One region of the Devosia sp. P1_H9 genome, then DNA from elsewhere that is predicted to be linked to it. Evidence: predicted binding sites of a transcription regulator. Region 1 holds the regulator's gene; each other region holds the start of a gene.

Region 1 (6,306 bases):
TCACTTCGTACTCGCCGGTCAGCCGCGCGATGGGCGTCACCGCATCGAGCGTCACCGGCGCCTTGTTGGTGAGGATGGCGCCGACCATCACGTAACCGCCGACGATCAGTTTGCTCGGATTGCCATTGGCTTCCTGCACGAACTGCGCCAGCCCGATGGTGCCGCCGGCGCCGGGCACATTGGTAACCTGCACGTTGCCAGAGATACCCTCGGCAGTCATCGCCTCCTGCATCGAGCGGGCGGTCTGGTCCCAGCCGCCGCCAGGCGCGGCAGGCGCCATGATCGAGTAGTCGGCGGCAAACGCCGCTGTGGGCAGCGCCAGGGCGCCGGCCAGCAGGGCAGTCGCTACGAGATGCTTCATTTGTTGTCCTCCATTGCGGTCGAAGCGTTGCCGACCGGCGTTATCTCAACCTGGGGGGAATGCCCCGCGATGAAACACCGCGGGCTGCCGCGCGGTTGCGGCAACGCTGATCAAAACTGCGGGGTCCTCCCAGACTCCTCAGCCGGACGCTCTTACGCCTCGGCTAGCGTGGACCAGACCACACGAAGCTGTCGCGAACCTGTCGCTGCCTATTGGATGCTGAGCGCGTCGTTCCAGCGCCGGATCAGCCGGGCGCGTTTCACCTGGTCGAGATAGACCATCAGCCCGGGGCTCACCGGCACGGGCCGCAACTGGTTGCCGAGCGCCTGCTGCATGGCATTGGCGGTGTTGTCGCCGGTGACGTTGGGGTTGAGCGCGGCGATCTGCAGCTGCTGCGCCATGATCGTCTGCCCCTCGGCCGACATGAAGAACGCCAGGTAGCGGCGGCCGAGATCGGGGTTGGCCGCGGCCTTCGGCACCAGCCCGATGCGGGAGGTGACGATGGTGTAGTCGGCGGGGAGGATGATGCCGAGATCGGGGTTCCGGGCCGCGGTCTCGGCGGCGTAGGAGCCAAGAATGTTGTAGCCGAAGACGAACCGGCCATCGGCCACGCGATCAACGATCGCCGAGGTGGTCGAGTAGAGTTTTACGCCGGCCGCGCCCATGGCCCCGACAAGCGTCCAGAGGTCGGAATACTGCTCCTGGTCGCGCGAAAAGAACATGAAGCCGACGCCGGATCGCTCGATGTCGTAAGTGCCGATCCGGCCGTGGATCGTGTCCGCATTGGCCTTGAGGTACTGGATCAGCTCCGCCCGCGTCGAGGGTGGCTTCGATCCGGCAAAGCTCGGCTTGTGGTAGATGAACACAGCCGGCTCATAGGTCAGCGCGTAGGCCGTGTTGCGCCAGTTGGCCCAGCGCGGCCAACTGGCTGACAGCGGTAGGCTGCTCTCCTGCGCATAACCGTCGTTCGCGAGCTTGACCTGCAGGTCCATCGACGAAGAGAACGCGAAATCTGCAGTGGGGGCACCGGCATCGGTCTCGGCCACCACGCGATCGTAGATGTCGACGGTCTGCAGGTCCTCATAGGCCACTGCGATGTCGCGATTGGCGGCCTGGAACGCCGCGATCATCGGCCGAGCCAGCGGCTCGTCGAGCGACGAGTAGACCGTGACAGTCCGGTTGCCGACCGCATCGTCGAGCGCCGGATAGACCTTCGCCTCCTGGGCCAAGGCGGGCGTTGCGACGAGGACGAGAATGGCGAGAAGTCGGAGCATTTCCGGACCATGCCCGCCCCCTGCCCGCTCCACAAGGGCTATGGGCAACGCCGCGCCGTCAAACTACCGTGCGGTCGGGGAGCCAATGATGCGCATCTTGGTGGTCGAAGACAACCGGACCCTGGCCGACGGCCTTGCCGTCGTCCTGCGGGTCGCCGGCTACGCGGTGGATGTCGTTCATGACGGCATCTCCGCCGATGCCGTGCTGTCGACGGAAACATTCGATCTCGTCGTGCTCGACCTCAGCCTGCCCGAAATGGACGGGCTCGACGTCCTGCGCCGCATGCGGGCCCGTCGCAACGCCTCCTCCGTACTGATCCTCACCGCTCGCGGCGCCCTCGACGAGCGGGTGCGCGGCCTCGACCTCGGTGCCGACGATTACATGACCAAGCCGTTCGAAGTGTCGGAACTGGAAGCGCGCATCCGCGTGCTGCTGCGCCGGCAGGCCGGGCTGCACAACTCGAGCATCGCCTTCGGCAACATCGAACTCGACACCTTGTCGCGCACCCTCTCGGCGTTTGGGCAGACCCTCGACATGCCGGCCCGCGAACTCAGCGTGCTTGAGACCCTGCTGCGCAGGGCCGGCAAGGTGGTCGCCAAGCAATCGATCATTGAATCGCTGGCCGCCTTCGACGATGACCTCAGCGAGAACGCCGTGGAACAGTACATCTCGCGCCTGCGCCGCCGCCTCGCTCCCTATGCGCTCACCGTGCGGGTCGCCCGCGGCCTCGGCTATTACCTCGATCGGATCGCCGACTGATGGTGCGCCCCTACTCGCTGCGCCGGCGCCTGCTGCTGTGGCTGATGATCGCGTTGCTGGCTGTCGCCGCGCTCGCGGTGGTCGATACCTGGCGCGAGGCCAAGGACACCGCAACCTCGCTCTCGGACCGCGTCCTCGCCGGCTCTGTCCTCGCCATCGCCGAGCGGGTGATCGTCACCGAGGATGGCGCGCTCGAGGTCGACGTGCCCTATGTCGCCCTGGAGATGCTGACTTCGGCGGCGCAGGACCGGGTCTTCTACCGCGTCGACGGTCCGGAGGGCTTCATCACGGGCTATCAGACCCTGCCGACCTCTGATGCAGCGACGGCCGACATCGCCTATTCGGACGCCAGCTTCCGCGGTGAGCCGATCCGCGTGGCCGTGCTGCGACGCGCAGCATCCTCCGGCGTCAGCGCCATCCCGTTCACGGTCACTGTCGCCGAGACCACCATCGCCCGCACGCAGTTGACCCAGACCCTGCTCCTCCGCTCTGCCATTCGCCTTGCGCTGCTCATCCTCGCCGCCGCGGTGATCCTCTGGCTGGCCGTCGGTTTCTCGCTCGCCCCACTCTATCGCCTCCGCGACGCCATCTCGCGGCGGGCCCTCGATGACCTCAGCCCCATCGAACAGGAGGTTCCCCGCGAGGTGCAGGGCCTGGTCGACACGATCAACTCGTTCATGACGCGGCTGTCGTCAGCTCTCGATGCCCTGCGCCATTTCACCGGCAATGCCAGCCATCAGCTCCGCACGCCGCTCACCATCATCCGCACTCAGTTGGCGCTGGCGCTCCGCGCCGATAGCCCTGCCGCGGCACGGGAGGCGGCCCGCACCGCCGATGCCGCGGTGGTGCACGCCGAGCGCGTCCTCGCGCAACTGCTGCTCCTCGCCAGGATCGACGAGGCTGCGTCCGATCGGCTGCAGTTCCAGGTTGTCGATCTGTTCGAGCTCGCCCGGGAGCGCACAGGCGACTATGTCGTCCGGGCCCATGCCGCCGACATCGATCTTGGCCTCGAGGGCGAAGGACCGGCGCTGGTCCGCGGCGACCCGATGCTGCTCGGTGAACTGCTGAGCAACCTCATCGAGAACGCCATCGCCTACGCCGGACCTGGTTCTGAAGCGACGGTTGGCGTCGCCACAGGGGACCGCGTGGTGGTGCTGCAGGTGGCCGACACCGGCAAGGGCGTCGCCGCCGAGCAGCTGGCGGCAGTGCGCAAGCGCTTCAGCCGCGGCAACAGCGACAAGCCCGGAGCCGGCCTTGGGCTGCCCATAGTCGAAGAGATCGCGGGTCTGCTCGGTGGCGAACTGACGGTTGCATCGCAGCCTGGCAAAGGCTTCAGCGTGCAGCTTACCCTACCGGCCGAGCCGCAATAGTCCGGCCGTGGCGCGCGCCGACCAATGCGCCGGCACGCGCCAGTCAATCCCGTCGTCAGTGCACGGGGATCATCAGGTGGGCATAGGGAGTGTTTGGCCACATCACATAGGGCTGGGTGTGGTCGGGATGTTCTTCCTTGGGATAGCCGGCCAGCATCTCGTCTGCGACGTTGAAGATCATGACGTGCGGCCCATCGACCATCCAGTCGTGACCTGCAGGCGGCGCGGTCGCGAACGGATCCACGTTGTCGGGCGCCGACTCGCCCTGCAGCATGTAGCCGAAACCGACCACGCCCTCGGGTGGGTCCTTCTTCTCGCTATATGCCGTCAACCACGCCATGCCTCCGGCATCGACGCATATTGGATCATTGGTGGGCGAAGCCAGGTTGTCCGGCATGCAGGTAAAGCCGTTCGTTCCCTCCTTGAGCGTCTTCATCTGCATCTGAGCATCGAAGTTCACGACCGTGGCATTCTGGCCCACCGCCACCGGCGCTGCCGACAGCGCGTTGGCGACCAATTCCGCATCGGTCATTTCGGCCGCCACGGTGGGGCTGAGCAAGATCCCCAGGATCATTGCGGATATGGCATAACGGCTTGACTTCATAGACATGTTTTCCTCCTCAGAAACAGTCCAGTTCACTGGCCCGTGGAAACGAGCACAGCTCCAGCTGAGAAGGTTGGGGTGTGCGGGTTCGACACGCCAATCTCTCGACGGTATGCCCTGGTGGACAGCAGGTCAACGAAACGCAAGGCCTCGACGTCGAGAGGATTTCGCGGCCACGCGTCCTCTCTTTCGGCGCGTCAGGAGCGCCATCGTAACGCAATATTCATCGTCCGATTGCAGAACATAACTGGAACACGTATAACACGTTCAGTCTTTGTTCCGATTCTGCTCACGGGGCCGCCATGCTGACGCGCAAGCAACACGAACTTCTGATGTTCATCCACGAGCGGATGAAAGAATCCGGCATCCCACCCTCGTTCGACGAGATGAAGGATGCGCTCGATCTTCGCAGCAAGTCGGGCATTCACCGGCTGATCACTGCGCTCGAGGAGCGCGGCTTCATCCGGCGCCTGCCCAACCGGGCCCGGGCGCTCGAGGTGATCAAACTGCCGGACTCGATGAATCCATCGCTCGGCGGCCGCAAGGCGCGCTTCGAGCCGAGCGTCATCGAGGGTAATCTTGGCCGGGTCGCGACCCCGCCGGCACGCCCCGCGGCTCAGGTGGCCAACGCCGACGCCTACCGCGCGGTCACCGTCCCGGTGATGGGCCGGATCGCCGCCGGCACTCCGATCGAGGCCATCCAGACCCACAGCCATTCCATCATGGTGCCGCCCGAGATGCTCGGTGCGGGTGAACATTATGCCCTGGAAGTGCGCGGCGATTCGATGATCGATGCCGGGATTTTCGATGGCGACACCGTGCTCATCAAGAAACAGGACGCCGCTTCGACCGGTGAGATCGTCGTCGCCCTCGTAGATGACGAGGAGGCGACGCTGAAGCGGCTGCGCCGTCGCGGCAACTCGGTAGCGCTCGAGGCCGCCAACCCAGCCTACGAAACCCGCATCTTCCCGCCCGACCGGGTGAAGGTGCAGGGCCGCCTGGTTGGCCTGCTCCGCAAGTACTGAACTCCTGACCTGCCGCCAATCGGGTCTTCGGGCCGGCTGCCTCAGCCGGCCCTTTTTCTTATGAATCCGGACGCTGCGGACAACAATTGCACTAGGGCTGGGCTGGCAAAGACGTTACGTTCCGCGCCGCTGGCAGCAAGTGGCGCATCGGATCTGAGGCGCCGCCTGCGAGCGGCTTTCGCGATCATACCAGGAGAGTGGACCACCTTCCCGATTGCGATGTAGCGGCATGGCTTGATGCGCGGCAAACTGGCGGCGCAAGGGAGAGGGTTTTGGCAGGACAGGTCGAATGGGTCGCCGTCGATTGGGGCACCTCCAATCTGCGGGCATGGGGAATAGATTCCGCCGGTGAGATCGCCTTCTCCCGCTCATCGCCGGACGGCATGGGCCGTCTCAGTCGCGAGCAATACCCCGATGTGCTGACCTCACTGCTCAACGGCGTCGCCGATGACGTCGAGGACGTACTGATCTGCGGCATGGCGGGCGCGCGGCAGGGCTGGATCGAGGCCCCCTATCTCGACGCCCCCGCCGAACTCGGTCGCATCGCTGCCGGCGCCGTTGCGCCCGACATGCCCGGCCCGCACAACCCGCGCATCCTGCCTGGCGTCTGCCTCCGCGATCTGGGTGCGGAGGACGTGATGCGCGGCGAGGAAACCCAATTGCTTGGGCTCTCGGCACTGATCCCCAACTTCTCCGGCCTCGCGGTTATGCCGGGCACCCACAGCAAGTGGGCGCTGCTTTCCGGCACCAAGCTGGAGCGCTTCTCCAGCGCTATGACCGGCGAGATCTTCGAGCTGCTGCGCACCCACTCGGTGCTGCGCCATTCGCTCGGTGGTGAGCTCGAGGGCGAAGATCGTGATGTCGGCTTCGCTGCCGGTCTCGACCAGGGGCTCGAGCGCCCCCAGCGCTTGA
Region 2 (6,306 bases), on a different contig from region 1:
CCAGGGAGGTGCTCAAGGCTTACGAAGACCGCATCAACCGCCAGAATTTCGATCTCCTGATCGACCTCATCGCGCCCGACGCCACGTTCTGGTTCTCGAACGGCACCCATAGCGGCATGGCCGCCATCCGCGCGGCGTTCGAGGCGACGTGGCAGGTGATGGGACCCAGCGAACGCTACTGGCTCGACGAGCTCGAGTGGATCGCCGAGGGCGACAGCGCCGCCGCCTGCATCTACCGCTTCAACTGGGAGATCACGGTCGACGGCAAGCGCGATTCGGGCTCGGGCCGCGGCACCACGGTGCTGCGGCGCGTGGGCGACCGCTGGTGGATCGTCCACGAACACTTGAGTCGCTGGCCGGCCTAGGCCGCTGCTTTCAGCGGCGGCAGCGGCATCAGCTTGCCCATCAGCATCCGGTAGGGCGCCAAGAGCAGTAGCGCCGCAAGGAACTTCACCAGGAAGTCGCCGGTCGCCAGCGAGAACCATAGCGGCACTTCGGAACCGACGCCGAGCCAGGGTGCGCCGAAGCCGAGCGAGCCGTCCTTCATGCCGAACAGACCATCGATAAAGCCGAGCGCCGGCGCGAAGGCGATGGTGAAGAAGATCGCCGTATCGAGCAGCGAGCCGAACAGCGAAGCGGCGAGCGGCGGCAGGAACCAGGCGCGGCTGGCCCGCAAACGCGAGAACACCGAGATATCGAGCAGCTGCCCGATGAGGAACGCCGAGGCCGAAGCAATGGCGATACGCGGCGTCGCGAGGAACACCGACAGCACCAGCGCCACGACGAAGCCGACCACCACCACCATGCGGGCCCGGTTAGGGCCGTCATGCCGGTTGGTGAGGTCCGTGACGAGGAAAGCGAAGGGGTAGGTAAAGGCGCCCCAGGTGAGCAGATCGCCCAGATGGATCGGGCCGAGGTCGGCCTGCACCGGGTATTGCACGAGAATATTGGACGCGGTGACGACCACGACCATGGCGGCAATCGCCGCAACGAAACGAGCGAGCATATCCTGCACCTCTATGTAACCCGCTGGCCGGCATCAGACCGGGGCGGAAAAACGAAACCGCGCGTTCCCGTCGGGGAGCGCGCGGCCGAAACTCTGTTGGAAGCTGCTTACGCCGTTGCGAGAGCGGCGCGCACTTCCTTCTTGACGGCCAGCGCCACCGGCGACAGCTCGGCATCGTTGGCCTTCAGCAGGAAGGCATCGAGGCCCCCGCGGTGCTCGACGGTGCGCAGCGCGTTCGCCGAGATGCGCAGCTTGACCGCGCGGCCGAGCGTATCCGACAGAAGCGAAACGTTGAGGAGATTGGGGAGGAAGCGGCGACGGGTACGGTTGAGCGCGTGGCTCACCTTGTTTCCGGTCATCACGCCCTTACCGGTGAGTTCGCAGCGGCGAGCCATAGTGTTATCCTGTCAAAAGGCCCTCGGCGGGGGATTATTCCCCTCGCAACGGGCTGGAGTCTGTTCTTGATTGCGGGGCCTCCATAGAGAACTGGGCCCCTCTCGTCAAGCTTGTGAACGCCGAACGCCTTGCCAGTCCGGCGTTCCCCCGGCATTTTGGCCGCGATATTGATTCGCTTTAGTTGGCGACGCCGTCAGAGGTCCGTTCCCGTGTTGAGCGCCGGTTTCCGCCAAGCATTGCGATTTGCCGCCCTCGGTCTAGGGCTGCTGTCCCTGCCCGTCGCTGCCGCCGAGATCAAGGCGCGCGCCGAGTATATGGTAACGATGGGCGGCACGCATGTCGCCAATGTCCGTATCAACCTCACCGATGACGGCTCGGCCTATTCGCTGGTGCTCGACGCCAAGATTACCGGGTTGGCGCAGCTGGTGGCGAGCGGCTCCGCCAAGGCCACCTCGACAGGCAGCTCTGGCGACAAGGGCCTCCGGTCACAGAAGTTCGACCTCTTGACCCGCGCCGGCGGCGAGGATTTCACCTCCGCCATCACCTATGCCGGCGGCACCGTCGCCTCGTTCATTGTCGCCCCGCCGATCGTCAACAATATCGACCGGGTGGCGATCGAGCGGAGACACCTCACCACCGCTAACGACATGCTGGCGCCGTTCGTGCTGAAAGGAGCGGCGCTCGACGGGCAACTGTGCAATCGCCAGATGCCGATCTTCACCGGCGTCGAGCGGTTCAACCTCAGCCTGAAATACGTGAAGGACGACAGCGCGACCTCCAAGCGCACCGGCTACCAAGGTCCGCTGGTGCTGTGCAGCGTCCACTACACCCCGATCTCCGGCCACTACACCAACAACGAGATCACCACCTACCTGGCCAAGAACGAGCGCATCCTCATCTGGTTCGCGCCGCTGAAAACCGCGGGCTACTACATCCCCTACCGCGCACTGGTAACCACCGAAGCCGGCGACCTGTCGGTGGTTCTCACCGAACTCACCGAGTAGGCGAAAAGCCGCTCCCCGGCGATGAACGGCAGCTAAACCCTTGCCTCAGCACGCGTTCAATCGCGTTGCCACATTCTCCCTCCAACGGCTCGTTATTTCCGCGCCCCGGACCACCGGCAACAGACCGTGGTCCCTCGTGCCGGCACGCCTCCAAGCGGGGTCGCCGGCCGGGCGGCGGAAATCATGGTTAACGGGGCGTTACCAAAATCTGCGTGTCATTCCGGCACGGTCAACGGCTATTTTGCCAAGATCGGCGCGACACACCCCGGCATTCCGGACCCCGACCTGTGAAACCGCAAAAAATCTTTGCGGCCTAGGGCTTTACGCCCCGTTCACACTTGGCTGATTCTGCCTCGAAAACCGTCGGAATTAACGCTTTCGCAACCTTCCTGAACGGGATCTCCGGGGATATCGCCCACTGCCATACGAAAGCCGCGCTCCTAGCGGTTCAGCCCATGCCACACCTACCATATGCTGTGGGGAACAAACGCGGATTTCCGAGTCGCAACCGATTCCTTTCCGGTTTGTTCCCTGTTCGTGCCAGTGGTTAACGTGCCGGGCGACCGGATGGAGATATTGTTCCGCCACGAGACACTCGTTTGTTGGCGTTCGATCACCTAAATAGGGCGCAATGACTCCCGCTTCCGCCTCCTCGCTCAAGGCGATCCTTGGGCCCACCAACACTGGCAAGACCTTCTTCGCCATCGAGCGGATGCTGGCGCACCGCTCGGGGATGATCGGCCTGCCGCTGCGGCTGCTGGCTCGCGAGGTCTACCACAAGGTGGTCGACAGGATCGGTGCCCAGCACGTGGCGCTGGTGACCGGCGAGGAGCGGATCGTGCCTGCCAAGGCGCGCTATTGGGTGTGCACGGTCGAGGCCATGCCGCTCGACGTGCCGGTCGAATGCGTCGCGATCGACGAGATCCAGGTGGCGACCGACTTCGACCGCGGCCACGTCTTCACCAACCGCCTGCTGCATGCCCGCGGCATCAACGAAACGCTGCTGCTCGGCGCCGCGACCATGACGCCGCTGATCCGCGCGCTGCTGCCCGATGCCGAGATCATCCACCGGCCGCGCTTCTCCGAGCTGCTCTATGCCGGCTCGAAGAAGATCTCGCGCCAACCCAAGCGCTCGGCCATCGTCGCCTTCTCGGCCACCCAGGTCTACGCCATCGCCGAGCTGATCCGGCGCGAGCGCGGCGGCGCCGCCGTGGTGATGGGGGCGTTGAGCCCCCGCACCCGCAATGCCCAGGTCGACATGTACCAGAACGGCGATGTCGATTTCCTCGTCGCCACCGACGCCATCGGCATGGGGCTCAATCTCGACGTGCACCACGTCGCCTTCGCCGATGACCACAAGTTCGATGGCCACCAGACCCGCCAATTGACCCCGGCCGAGTTCGGCCAGATCGCCGGCCGCGCCGGCCGCCACATGCACAACGGCACCTTCGGCGTCACCGGCAATGCCCCGGATTTCGACGAAGAACTGGTCAAGCGGCTCGAAACACACGACTTTGAGCCGGTGCGAGTGGTGCAATGGCGCAACGCCGAGCTGGATTTCCGCTCGATCGAGGACCTGCGTGCCAGCCTCGACCAGACGCCAAAGCTGAAGGCCCTGACCCGGGTACCGATCGCCACCGACCAGCACGCGCTGGAGTTCGTCGCCCGCAACGAAGCGGGGGCCTCAGCCAAGGGCGAGGCGGCGGTGCGGCTGCTGTGGGAGTGCTGCGGCATCCCGGATTACCGCGATATTTCGCCGGCGCAGCACGGAGAAATCATCACCCGGATCTATTCCGACCTGATGCGGCACGGCCGTGTCGACGCCGATTGGATTGCCGAGCAGGTGCGGTTCTGCGACAATGTGACAGGCGACATCGACACGCTGAGCAACCGGATCAAGCAGATCCGCACGTGGACCTTCGTCGCGAACCGCAAGAACTGGCTTGAAGACCCCGCACATTGGCGCGAAAAGACCCGGGACATCGAGGACCGCTTGAGCGACGCCCTGCACGAGCGTCTGACGCAGCGTTTTGTCGATCGTCGCACTTCGGTGCTGATGCGCCACCTGAGAGACAAGCATATGGTATCGCCTGAAATTAACGACCGCGGCGAAGTGAGCCTCGAAGGTCACCTGATCGGCTCCATCGAAGGCTTCCGCTTTACCCTCGCCCGGTCCGAAGGCGGCGACGCCAAGGGCGTGGCCGGTGCGGCCGCCCAGGTCGTGGCCCCCGAGATCGCCAAACGCGCCGAGCGCGTCGCCGGCGCCCCGAACGAAGAGTTCGTGCTGGCGACCGACGGCTATGTCCGCTGGCGCGGCCAGGTGGTCGCCAACCTCGCCGAGGGCGAGAACCTGTTCGCCCCGCGGCTGCTCATCCTCGCCGACGAGAGCCTCTCCGGCCCCGACCTCGAGCGGGTGCAGGACCGGCTGAACCTGTGGCTCCGCCACCTGATCAACACCCAGCTTGAAAGCGTGCTGTCGCTGGAAGCCCCGGCCGACCTCGAGGGCGCGGCTCGCGGCGTTGCCTACCGGCTCTACGAGAACCTCGGCATCCTGCCGCGCAGCGCCGTGGCCGAAGAGGTCAAGGGCCTCGACCAGGACGTGCGCGGCAAGCTACGCAAGCTCGGTGTAAAGTTCGGCGCCTACCACATCTACGTGCCGCAGAGCCTTAAGCCTGCTCCGCGCGAGCTGGCGCTGATCCTCTATGCGCTGAAGCATGGCGGCGTGCGCCAGCCGGGCGTAGCCGACCTGCCGCAGATCGTGCTTTCGGGCCGTACCTCGTTCCTCATCGACCCCGAAGTGAACACCAAGCTCTATGAGCTCGCTGGCTTCAAGGTCGCCGGGCGCCGCGCGGTGCGCGTCGATATCCTCGAGCGCCTCGCCGATATTATCCGGCCGCTGATCGCGCTGAACCCGGTCACCCACAAGGGCGAACTGCCTCCGGGCGCCGCCGAGGGCAATGGCTTCCGCGTCACCGTCGAGATGACCTCGCTGCTCGGTACCGCCGGCGAGGATTTCGCGTCGATTCTCAATTCGCTCGGCTATCGCGTCCGCCGTACGCCGAAGGTTGCGCCCCCTGCCCCTGAGGCGGTGACCACCGAGACGATCACCGAAACCACGTCCGAGACGGTCGAGGCTGTCACGACCGCGGCGCAGGCCGATCCTGCCGCTGCCGACGCCGTGGATGCGGAGGTCAATGCCGCCGCGGTCGATGCCGTGGAAGGCAGCGCCCCCACGGTCGAAGCCACGCCCGCAGCCGAAGTCGCAGCCGTCGAGGCGGCAACCGCCGATCTCGGCGCCCCGGCTCCGGCCGAAGACGCCAAGCCCGCCGAGCCCGAATTCGACGAGATCTGGTTCCCGGCCGGCCGCCGGCCGGACAATGCCCGTCACGCCGGACCGCGGCGCGGCCAGCGCGCCGACGGTGCCGAAGCCTCGACCGAAGGTGCCGAGAAGGCTGAGCGCCCGCAGCGCAACTTCCGCCGTCCCGACCGTCCGCAGGGTGGCGACGCCGCTACCCCAGGCGACAACAAGCCGGCCCGTCCGCGCTTCGAGGGCCGCCGCGACGGCCAGCGTCCGGGCAATGGCAGCAAGCCGTTCGAGAACAAGGGCAAGCCCAGCGGCGGCGGCAAGCGCTTCGACAAGCCCCGCGAGGACTGGAAGGAACACCGGCCGCGCGAGGACCGTAAGCCCGCCGTGCTGGATCCGAACTCGCCCTGGGCCGCGCTTGCAGCGCTCCGGAACCCCAAATCCGAATAGCCATTGGACAAGCAACGGCTCGACAAGTGGCTGTTCTTCTCGCGTGCGGTGAAATCCCGCACCCTGGCGCAGAAGCTGATCGAGACCGGCGCCATCCGGGTCAATTCCGAACGCACCGACCGCTCCGACCATAAGGTCGGAGCCGG
Region 3 (6,306 bases), on a different contig from region 1:
GCGATCGCCATCCGCGATCTGTCGGCCCGCAAGCAGGCCGAGCAGCATATCCGTTTCCTCGCCCACAACGACCCGCTGACCGGGCTGCCCAACCGCGTGAGCTTCTCGCGCAAGCTCGAGGACGAGATCAGCCACGCCCGCCGCCACGGCCAGACGTTTGCCGTGCTGTGCCTCGATCTCGACCGCTTCAAGGAGGTCAATGACCTCTTCGGCCACGCCGCAGGCGACTCGCTGCTGCAGCGCGTCGGCCAGGCCTTGCTCGGGGCCATCGAGGGCCAGGGCGACGCGGCGCGGCTCGGTGGCGACGAGTTCGCCGTGCTGTTGGGCGATATCGGCACGCCGGCCCGCGCCGGCCGCATCGCCGAGCAGATGCTCGATGCGTTCCGCCGGACCAACGATCAGTCGTCGAGCGGGGCACTGATTTCGGCCTCGGTCGGCATCGCGCTGTTCCCCGACAACGCCGATACCGCCGAACAGCTGATGACGCACGCCGACACCGCGCTCTATCGCGCCAAGCAGGACGGTCGCGGTATCTACCGCTTCTTCGAAAATGCCATGGGCGCCGAAGTGCGCGATCGCCGGCTGCTGGAGCACGACCTGCGCCACGCCGTGTCGCGCAACCAGCTGCGCCTCGTCTATCAGCCGCAGGTCGATATCCAGTCCGGCGAAGTTACCGGCTTCGAGGCGCTGGTGCGCTGGCAGCACCCCGAACGCGGCGAGATCCCGCCGTCGGTGTTCGTGCCGGTCGCCGAGGAGAGCGGGTTGATCCTGCAGATCGGCGAATGGGTGCTCCGCACCGCCTGCAACGAGGCTGCACGCTGGAAGTCACCGCTGTCGATTGCCGTCAATGTCTCGGCGGTGCAGGTGCATTCGGCCAGCTTCGCGCAGACCATGCACGAGGTGCTGATCCAGACCGGCCTCCCGCCCTCGCGGCTCGAGATCGAGATCACCGAGACGGCGCTGATCCGCGATATGATGCGGGCGGTGACTACGCTCCGGCAGATCCGGGCGCTCGGCGTCCGCATCGCCATGGACGATTTCGGCACCGGCTACTCCTCGCTGGCCAACCTCCGCGCCTTCCCGTTCTCGAAGATCAAGGTCGATCAGTCGTTCATCCGCTCGGTCGACAACAACCACCAGTCGGCCGCCATCGTGCGCGCCGTGCTGGGGCTCGGCAGCGGGCTCAACGTTCCGGTGGTCGCCGAGGGCGTCGAACGGGCCGAGGAACTGGCCTTCCTCAGGGGTGAGGTCTGCCAGACCGCGCAGGGCTACCTCTTGAGCCGACCCGAGGACATCCGCACCTTTGCAGCCGTCACCGAGGGGCGCACCAAGCTGCTCGACAGCATCCTGCCGGCGCCGATGCACGTGCTCGCCAGCTAGTCTTTCAGCATCAGGGCCGGCTGACCCCCACCTGCCCGAGTGATTCACTACTCTCCAGCGAGACGCTGCTCCGGCCGCGCCTCGTCGAACTCCATCGCCTCGATGCGCTCGCCGCGCTTCACGATCTTCGACGACGACGTAACGATGTCGCCGATATCCCCGGCGGCCTGGGTGAAATGCGTCTGCAGCTTCCGCACCCGCTCGTCCAGCCGGCCGACATCGGTGAGCAGCGCCCGCACCTCGGTCTGGATGCGATACGCCTCTTCGCGCATCTTCACGTCGCGCAGCAGCGCCTGCACCACCTGGATCGACAGCATCAGGATCGACGGCGAGACGATGACGATGCGGGCCTTGAGCGCGCGCTGCACCACATCCTCGAAATGCTCGTGCAGGTCCGCGAAGATCGATTCCGACGGCACGAACAGGAACGCCGTGTCGGCGGTCTCCCCGGCGATCAGGTACTTCTCAGAGATCGCCTTGATGTGGACGCCCATGTCGTTGCGGAACCGGCTCGCCGCAAACCGCGGGTCCTCGCCTTCACCGGCGCCTGAAAAGCCTTGCCAGCTCTCGAGCGGAAACTTGGCGTCGATCACCAGCGATGGCGCACCGTTGGGCATGTAGACCAGTGCGTCCGGCCGGCTGCCGTTCGAGAGCGTCGCCTGGAACGCATATGCATTCTGGGCCAGCCCATCCCCGATGATCGCTTCCATCCGGCCCTGGCCGAACGCCCCGCGCGTCTGCTTGTTGGCGAGGATCGACTGCAGCGACACCACGTTCTGGCTGAGCTGCGTGATGTTGGATTGCGCCCGGTCGATCACCGCCAGCCGCTCCTGGAGCTTTGCAAGGCTCTCGTTGGTCTTCGCGTTGCCTTCCTGCATTGCCGCGCCGATGCGCTGGCCCTGGCTGTCGAGTCGATCATTGACGAGGCGGGCGAGGTCGGAGGTGCGCGAGCCGAAGATCTCGCTCATCGTCTGCATCCGGCCGGTCATCTCCGACTGTACCCGCAGCATGTCGGCGATATAACGCTCGGTCTCCTGCGCCTTGAGCTGCGCCGCGGCCGCCTCATCGGCCCGCTGCTGCGCTTCCTCGGTGCGGATGCGCGACTGCCGCACCATCACCACCAGGAGGGCGATCAATAGCGCCGCGAACAGTCCTGCCGCCGCAAACGCGGCGATCTCGAGCGTGACGGGATAGTCGGCGATGACGAAGAGCACACGATCCATCGCGGCAGCCTACACGATTCGACCGAGTTGTTCCCGCATTGTTCACGTTCGCCCCAATTATCGTTGACGAAGCGTAAACCGGCTGGCCGTTGACCGGCGCCCGGGAAATACCATATTCAGCGGCAACCCCCGATGAAGGACCGAACGTTCATGGCCAAGCGCCCCATCCTGATCCTGCCCGACGAGCGCCTGCGCGCCATTGCAGAGCCGATCGAGAAGATCGACGATGGCATCAAGCAACTCGCCAAGGACATGCTCGACACCATGTACGACGCGCCGGGCATCGGCCTCGCCGCGCCGCAGATCGGCGAGCTGAAGCGCATCGTGGTGATGGACCTCGCCAAGGAAGACGAGACGCCGGCCCCGCTGGTCATGATCAACCCCGAGATCCTGAAATACTCGGACGAGACCGTGACGACGGAGGAGGGGTGCCTGTCCATCCCCGAGCTCTACTACGACGTCGAGCGCCCGGCCGAGGTCACCGTTCGCTACACCGATCTCGACGGCAAGGAGGTTGAACTCGACGCCAAGGACCGCCTCGCGATCTGCGTGCAGCACGAGCTCGATCACCTCGATGGCGTGCTCTACATCGATTACCTCAGCCGCCTGAAGCGCGACCGCGTGCTGAAGAAGTTCCAGAAAGCCGAGCGCCTGGCCAAGAAGGCCGGTTAGCACCTTACGTGAGGCGATCGCCTTCTCCCCTTGTGGGAGAAGGTGCCCGAAGGGCGGATGAGGGGTCTCTCTCCGCGCGCTGGGTCGCTCCTCGCTTCGCTCGGATCGCGCTACACTTCGTTTCGCGGGACCCCTCATCCGGCGCTGCGCGCCACCTTCTCCCGCAAGGGGAGAAGGCGACCACCGAGAGACCGGAACATATGAAAATCATCTTCATGGGCACGCCGGAATTCGCCGTGCCTACCCTCACCGAGATCGTCTCGACCGGCCACGAAGTCGTCGCGGTCTACACCCGCGCGCCAAAACCCGCCGGTCGCGGCCAGGCCGAACGCAAGTCGCCGGTGCACGAGGCGGCGGAGGGTTTCGGTATCCCGGTCTTCACCCCGCGCAGCCTCAAGCAGGCGCCCGAGCAGGAGGTGTTTGCCTCGCTCGATGCCGATGTCGCGGTGGTCGTCGCGTACGGCCTGATCCTGCCCAAGCCGATCCTCGAAGCGCCGCGTCTCGGCTGCCTCAACCTCCACGGCTCGCTCTTGCCGCGCTGGCGCGGCGCCGCGCCGATCCAGCGTGCCGTGATGGCCGGCGACCCGCGCACCGGCATCATGGTGATGCAGATGGACGAGGGCCTCGATACCGGCGCCGTCGGCCTGATCGAGGAAATGCCCATCGGCCCCGACATGACCTCGGGCGAGCTGCACGACAAGATGATGCTGGTCGGCGCCGACCTGATGGGCCGGGCGCTGGCGGCACTCGAACGCGGCAGCCTGCACTTCACCCCGCAGCCCGAAGAAGGCGTCACCTACGCCGCCAAGATCGACAAGGCCGAAGCCCGCATCGATTGGGGCAAGCCGGCGGCTGAGGTCCACAACCTGATCCGCGGCCTCTCGCCATTCCCCGGCGCCTGGTTCGAACTCGAGCTCAACGGCACGCCGACCCGCATCAAGGCGCTGCGCTCGACCCTGATCCCAGGCTTCGGCGCGCCCGGCACAATCCTTCCCGATCTTACCATCGCCTGTGGCAGCGGTGCCGTGAAGCTGACCGCGGTGCAGCGCGAGGGCAAGGGCGCGATGGATGCCGCCACGTTCCTGCGCGGAGCCGGGGCGCTGCCGGAACGGGCGGGCTAATGCCCCGCTACCGCCTCAGCATCGAATATGACGGCCGCCCCTTCTGCGGCTGGCAGCGGCAGGCGCACGATCTGTCGGTGCAGCAACTGCTCGAAGAAGCCATCGAGCGCTTTTCCGGCGAGAGCGTCGTCACCCAGGCTGCCGGCCGCACCGATGCCGGCGTCCATGCCCTCGGCCAGGTCGTGCATTTCGACCTCGAGCGCGACTGGGACCCGTTCAAGGTCCGCGAAGCCCTGAACTACCACACCAAGCCGCACCCGGTGGCGATCCTCACCGCTGATCTCGTCGACGAGAGCTTCGAGGCCCGCTTCTCCGCCATCGCCCGGCACTACGAGTACCGCATCCTCAACCGCCGCGCCCGCCCCGGCCTCGGTGCCGGCCGTGTCTGGCACGTGCCCGTGCAGCTCGATGCCGACCGTATGCACGAGGCCGCCCAACTGATCCTCGGCAAGCACGACTTCACCACCTTCCGCGCCGCCGAGTGCCAGGCGAAGTCGCCCGATCGCACCCTCGATATCTTCACCGTGTCGCGCCAGTCCGACACGATCGTCGTCACCGCCAAGGCGCGGAGCTTCCTCCACAGCCAGGTGCGCTCGATGGTGGGTTCGTTGAAGCTGGTGGGCGACGGCAAGTGGAGCCCGCGCGATTTTCGCGCCGCGCTCGACGCCCGCGATCGCGCCCGCTGCGGCCCGCTGGCCCCGCCCGACGGGCTCTATCTCACTAGGGTCGACTACTAGCCGCCGCGGCGTTGAGTTCGGCCAGCTGTTCCGGCGACAGCGGGAACACCACGCCGACGATCAGCAGTGCGATGCTGACCCCGACCAGCTGCGCCACGAGGAACATGGCAATCTGCCACGCCGACAGCGTGACGATCAGGCGCGCGATGTTGATCTCGATGACGATCACCACGATGCCGACGGCAATCAGCAGGAACTCGCCGCCGATGCCGAACAGGCTGAGCAGCGTGCTGGCGAGCGTGAGGAAGAACGACGCCCAGTTGTCGGCAACCAGATAAGGCACAAGGCCATCGAGGCGCCTCAGCTGGCGCAGCAAGATGGCCGAGAAGGCAATCTGGAAGCCGAACAGGATGATGACCGTCATCACTGCCCGGAACACCGATCCCTTGGCGCCTGGCACCCCCAGCAGCAGCGGCAGCGCAGCGGTAATCAGCGTGACGGTGAGGAAGGCAATGAAGCTGCCGACCAGGCCGCGCGTCGAGAAATCGAAATACCTGCCCGACTGGCGATTGCCGATGACCAGCCCCGCGACGCCGCGCGCGGCCGAGCTCACCTCATCCCAGATCTCGTTGTTGCGTTCGGGCACTAGCCAATTCCCTGCATACCGGAGGTCAGCATGTAGAGCCCGACTCGGACGGCGACAAGCGCGGCGACCGAAAGAATGGCAAACGCCACGGAAATGCCGATCCGCAGTTTGCCGATTTCGCGCGCCACCCGATACTGCATGAAGCCGGTGACCCCGAGCGTCGCAACGATCAGGTTCGGCCCGCCGAAATAGGCGAGGGGCAGCGACAGCGCCAGGATGAACGCCATCGCATAGGTGCTCGGCACCGCCATGGCGACGGCCGGCGCCGAGAGCAGCCGCGCAGTGATCCAGATGACCGCCCAGACGGTCGCGAGCCGCCCCGCATTCACCGCGAGGCTGATGGCGATCAGCCCCCAACCGGGAAAGCCGCTCAGCGTACTCTCGGCGGCAATCAGCAGCATCACCACCGCGAAATAGCAGCCGGCCGCGTTGACGAGGCCGAGGCCCGTAAGATTGAACTTCTCCGCCGCCCCCGGACGCGCCGTCAGCAGGTCGAGCCAGCCGATGATGGCGCGCCACAGCTCGCCGAAAGCGTTCATGGCGCCGCCAGCATCGCCTGCCCGGTCGGCAAGGCCAGGAACAGGAAG

What was found. Region 1 encodes LexA, which represses DNA repair genes until DNA is damaged. Its sites were predicted from a motif close to TGTTCNNNNTGTGTTCNG; they were not measured.
Region 2: a site for LexA is predicted at 2,932-2,949, ahead of AC1DYL_RS21220 (helicase-related protein). Genes of this name have one in related genera too.
Region 3: a site for LexA is predicted at 2,632-2,649, ahead of AC1DYL_RS06190 (DNA recombination protein RmuC). Genes of this name have one in related genera too.

What each region holds. Positions count from the first base shown of each region.
Region 1 covers NZ_JBFUCQ010000002.1:22,112-28,417, reverse strand. The annotation lists gene AC1DYL_RS03160 (Bug family tripartite tricarboxylate transporter substrate binding protein) at 1-361, opposite strand, end outside; gene AC1DYL_RS03155 (ABC transporter substrate-binding protein) at 571-1,635, opposite strand; gene AC1DYL_RS03150 (response regulator) at 1,724-2,395, shown strand; gene AC1DYL_RS03145 (sensor histidine kinase) at 2,395-3,765, shown strand; gene AC1DYL_RS03140 (hypothetical protein) at 3,821-4,369, opposite strand; gene lexA (transcriptional repressor LexA) at 4,672-5,394, shown strand; gene AC1DYL_RS03130 (2-dehydro-3-deoxygalactonokinase) at 5,667-6,306, shown strand, end outside.
Region 2 covers NZ_JBFUCQ010000015.1:44,391-50,696, reverse strand. The annotation lists gene AC1DYL_RS21240 (YybH family protein) at 1-365, shown strand, start outside; gene AC1DYL_RS21235 (queuosine precursor transporter) at 362-1,006, opposite strand; gene rpmB (50S ribosomal protein L28) at 1,114-1,401, opposite strand; gene AC1DYL_RS21225 (DUF3108 domain-containing protein) at 1,615-2,406, shown strand; gene AC1DYL_RS21220 (helicase-related protein) at 3,038-6,160, shown strand; gene AC1DYL_RS21215 (RNA-binding S4 domain-containing protein) at 6,164-6,306, shown strand, end outside.
Region 3 covers NZ_JBFUCQ010000003.1:10,290-16,595, reverse strand. The annotation lists gene AC1DYL_RS06195 (bifunctional diguanylate cyclase/phosphodiesterase) at 1-1,380, shown strand, start outside; gene AC1DYL_RS06190 (DNA recombination protein RmuC) at 1,428-2,603, opposite strand; gene def (peptide deformylase) at 2,754-3,275, shown strand; gene fmt (methionyl-tRNA formyltransferase) at 3,476-4,396, shown strand; gene truA (tRNA pseudouridine(38-40) synthase TruA) at 4,396-5,133, shown strand; gene AC1DYL_RS06170 (hypothetical protein) at 5,117-5,719, opposite strand; gene AC1DYL_RS06165 (hypothetical protein) at 5,719-6,258, opposite strand; gene AC1DYL_RS06160 (hypothetical protein) at 6,255-6,306, opposite strand, start outside.